Regions from separate parts of the Paenibacillus sp. FSL L8-0502 genome, predicted to be linked through region 2. Evidence: riboswitches for the same ligand, from Rfam matches in the RefSeq annotation. Region 2 holds a riboswitch; the other holds the start of a gene.
The links. A riboswitch is a leader RNA that binds a small molecule or an ion and turns the genes downstream of it on or off. The one in region 2 is predicted to bind glycine.
Positions count from the first base shown of each region.

Region 1: it holds a riboswitch for glycine, as region 2 does, so the genes downstream of both, NSQ57_RS19020 (sodium:alanine symporter family protein) here and gcvT (glycine cleavage system aminomethyltransferase GcvT) in region 2, are expected to answer to the same signal.

Region 1 covers NZ_CP151958.1:4,376,293-4,378,500, forward strand. The annotation lists gene NSQ57_RS19020 (sodium:alanine symporter family protein) at 1-858, opposite strand, end outside; glycine riboswitch at 1,019-1,113, opposite strand; glycine riboswitch at 1,132-1,208, opposite strand; gene NSQ57_RS19025 (glycoside hydrolase family 1 protein) at 1,374-2,208, opposite strand, start outside.
Region 2 covers NZ_CP151958.1:4,210,836-4,213,043, forward strand. The annotation lists gene gcvH (glycine cleavage system protein GcvH) at 395-787, opposite strand; glycine riboswitch at 1,088-1,279, shown strand; gene gcvT (glycine cleavage system aminomethyltransferase GcvT) at 1,456-2,208, shown strand, end outside.

The DNA of each region.
Region 1 (2,208 bases), 170 kb from region 2:
TGCAATTGGCGCACTTCCCAAACCGGCTTCATTAGCAAAAATACCTCTGGCAACTCCACTTCGCATCGCCAACATAATCGTCGCTCCGGCAAATCCACCCGTTGCAGATGTGGTCGAGAAGGCCCCTTGTAATACTAAAGCAATCGCATGAGGAAGCTCTCCTGCAAACTTAATGAGTACAATTAAGCAAACTACGATATAGAGCCCCGACATGAATGGAACAATCTTTGTGGATACCTTGGCAATACTTTTGAGTCCTCCAATCGTAACAACAGCAGTTAACACGGAAATAATGATCGCTGTAACTACCGTTGGCACTCCAAAGCTACTTTCCGTCGAAGAAACGATAGCCTTTACTTGCGGAAAAGTACCGATTCCAAATAGGGCTACAAGAACACCAGAAAAGGCAAACAACATCGCCAGCGGCTTGAAACGGCGGCCAAGTCCATTTTCAATATAATACATCGGACCACCCGAAAATTGTCCGTTCCGGTCTTTAACACGGTATTTAACGGATAATAATCCTTCCGCATATTTGGTTGCCATCCCGAAAAAAGCTGCAACCAGCATCCAGAATAATGAACCGGGCCCACCCAGCTTGATCGCTGTCGCTACGCCAACAATACTTCCTGTACCTACAGTAGCTGCCAGTGCCGTACTCAATGCACCGAAGCTGCTTACATCTCCGCTACCTTCGTCCGGCGCTTTACCAATTAGCTTGAGCGCCAAAGGCAATCGAATAACCTGAAGCAGCTTCAAGCGGATCGTTAGCCACAACCCCGTGCCCATCACGAGAATAAGAAGCGGCGCTCCCCATATCCAGCTGTCAATCGTTTCTAACACATGTACCAAATTCATTTTCAACCCGCTCCTCCAACATATTAGAAAACAAAAAAGAGTCAAATCAGCTGATTCGACTCCTGGAGAGGTTAAAGGCACGAAAAAATACAACCATCTTGTGCAGGTTTCTGCCTCTAATAGCTCATAAAAAAGCCTAGGGCATTCCCTGTCACAGGTTATTCGCGTCTCTGTCCTTTTGCCTGAGAGTTTAAGCAGATGTTCTCTGCGGTGCACCTTCGGCGCCCAATTAAGGGTCTCTCCAGAGTTCTGTCCGTTTACGGTCCCCGCTTGTGGCTGTAAACAGCCTAAGCACCTGAGAGTTTTGCCCCTTCGGTCGGAACTTTCGTTCCATCTCCCGCAAACATCAACCAGACATATGAAATTTTTATTCATTATACAGAAAACTTTCAGCTTATTACAAGTGAAAAGTTTGTGAAGCCCTCTGAAATATTATTATGTCTATCAAAAAAGCGGGTACAGCAGATTGCATCCTTAGGATGTCCTCTGCTATACCCGCCCGAGACGATATGAAATTACAATTCTTCACCATTGGTTGCTATCACATTTTTATACCAGTTAAAAGAGTCTTTTTTGGAGCGTTTGAGCGTTCCGTTACCGTCATCATCCAGATCAACGTAAATAAATCCGTAGCGCTTGGACATTTCGGAAGTAGACATGCTCACAAGGTCGATAGGGCCCCAGTTGGTGTAACCAATCAGATCAACACCGTCGGCAATCGCTTCCTTCATTTGGACAATATGCTGACGCAAGTAATCAATGCGATACGTGTCATGCACAGAGCCGTCCTCTTCCACCTTATCATATGCACCCAAGCCATTTTCCACGATGAACAGAGGCTTTTGATAGCGATCATAAAACGTATTCAGTGTAACACGCAGGCCGATCGGATCGATCTGCCATCCCCAGTCGGAGGATTGCAGATACGGATTTTTCACGCCGCCAATCAGGTTTCCTGCTGCTTTCTCGCCTTCTGGACCTGCCGATACGGTCAAGGTCATGTAGTAGCTAAATGAGATAAAATCAACCGTATTATTTTTCAAAATTTCGTCATCGCCGGGTTCTGTCTGGATCACAATATTATTTTCTTCAAAATAACGATTCATATAGTTGGAATATTCCCCACGGGCATGCACATCCGTAAAGAATAGGTTCATCTGATTTTCATGCTGGGCTTTCAGTATATCCGCTGGGTTACACGTATGTGGATAGCTTTCTATACGTGCCAACATACAGCCGATCTGAGCACCCGGGATGATCTCATGTCCCCGTTTGGTTGCCAGTGCACTAGCTACAAATTGATGATGCAATGCTTGATATATCGCTTGCTGTTTGTTTTCTACACGGTCA
Region 2 (2,208 bases):
CTTTTCTTAAAATTCATACTAAATGACAGCGCTATCTTCATCAACGAAATGAAAACGTACTTTCGTCATGAACGTTGATGACAACATTTAAATTTAAATTATCCAGGAAGATATTATACCTGCATAATTCTTCTTAATATGACCTGTAGCTATAGAAATTAGTCGAAAAACCGCGCTGGATTATGTATGATTCCTATATGGGGACAACCCACTATATCAGAACAACACACGTAATTACGTTTTCATAAAAAAGACAAAAAAATAGCCGCTACGTCAAATCATAGCGACTATTTTATACAAAAATCGAGCAAACTAACGATGCTCTTATTCAATTAAAAATCAATATAAAATTCCGAATAACACGCTATTATTTCATGCTGCATTGCTCTATTTATTACTCCGAAATCAACTGCTCATACTGATCCGCCGACAGTAGTTTGCCCAATGATTCCTCCACATCTTTATCCATCTCTACTTCTACCATCCAACCTTTGTCATATGGAGATTCATTCACTAGCTCAGGTGTACCTTCCAGCGCTTCATTCACTTTTAATATGGTTCCCGTCACCGGAGCAAAAAGGTCGGATACCGTCTTCACCGATTCAATCGTACCGATCTCCGCTCCCTGCTCAATCGTTACTCCCGCCTCAGGTAATTCTACAAAAACAATATCACCCAGTTGGTGCTGTGCAAAGTCTGTAATACCAATCCGCACCGTTCCATTCTCTGTCCGCTGAACCCACTCATGTTCGTCTGTATACCAAAGTTGCTGCTTCACTTCACCCATTCTGTTCCCCTCACTTCCATATGAATAAAATCGCATTTGCTCACCTGTATTAGACAGGTTAAGATTATGACAATAAGAACACTCATGTCAATAATACTAACAAAAATACTTCATATTACCTCCTATAGCGCTCTATATAAAAATATAATAATTTATAACAAACGCTTACATATCCTTATTTATATATTAAATGTTTTTTCTATTGTTTTTGATGACATTTTTATTGACATTTTGAATGAATTTGCGTATTAATGGGTTATAGCAAATACTTTGAGAAACACCCGACAACTGCAAACGCGGATGAACGCAGAGGGAGAGACTGCCAAAAAGATTCGCATAGCTGTTGCCGCTTGTGAGACAGTTGTGCACGCGAATCGGATCAAGTTGTTATCTGCAAAGCCAGGTAATATACTGCTGATCCCGAAGGTAGCGCCGAAGGAGTAAGCCTGCATTGCAGGTGAATCTCTCAGGCAAAAGGACCTCTGCCGGACGCATCTCTGGAGAGCATTCGCTATTGGAGCGGATCACCCAAGAGGAAACCCGGTACATACCGGGGTAACTTTCTGGTATCAAGGACAGAGCTGAAAAAAGAGTATAGACTGCTGTCTATACGTTTTTTTCGGCCTGTCTTTTTTGTTTAGCCGATTACACCGGATAGGAGTGGAAACATGACTAATTTGCGAAAAACACCGCTATATTCATCCTACGGGACGCAGTCTGGGGTTCGTTGTATTGACTTTGGAGGCTGGGAGCTCCCCGTTCAGTTTAGCGGCATTCAAAAGGAGCATGAGGCCGTCCGGCAACGTGCGGGTTTATTCGATGTATCGCATATGGGTGAGTTTTTGGTTGAAGGCAAAGAGGCCGAAGCTTTTCTACAAAGGGTGACCACGAATGATGTCAGCCAGTTGGAACCAGGTCAGGCACAATATTCACTCCTGTGTTACCCCGATGGAGGTGTAGTAGACGACCTGCTTGTTTACTGCAAAGGACCGGAACGCTACATGCTCGTTGTGAACGCCTCCAACATTGATAAGGATTGGGATTGGTTACTTCGTCATGTGCCTGCATCCGTTCACATGGAGAATGTGTCTGATGCAATAGCATTGCTGGCATTGCAGGGACCGGAAGCAGCACGTATTGCCGCAGCCGTGGCAGATACGGATATTACGAATCTGGCATCTTTCCACTTTCATGAGAACGTGCCATTGTTCGGAGCAAAAGCACTCGTCTCACGAACCGGATATACGGGCGAAGACGGTTTTGAATTTTACGTACCTGCCGCGGAAGCACCCGCCGTATGGGAGGGTTTGCTTCGTTCCGGTGAGTCGTATGGGCTGATTCCCGCTGGACTTGGTGCTCGCGATACACTACGCTTTGAGGCTCGGTTGCCGCTATACGGACAGGAGTTATCTGCCACAATT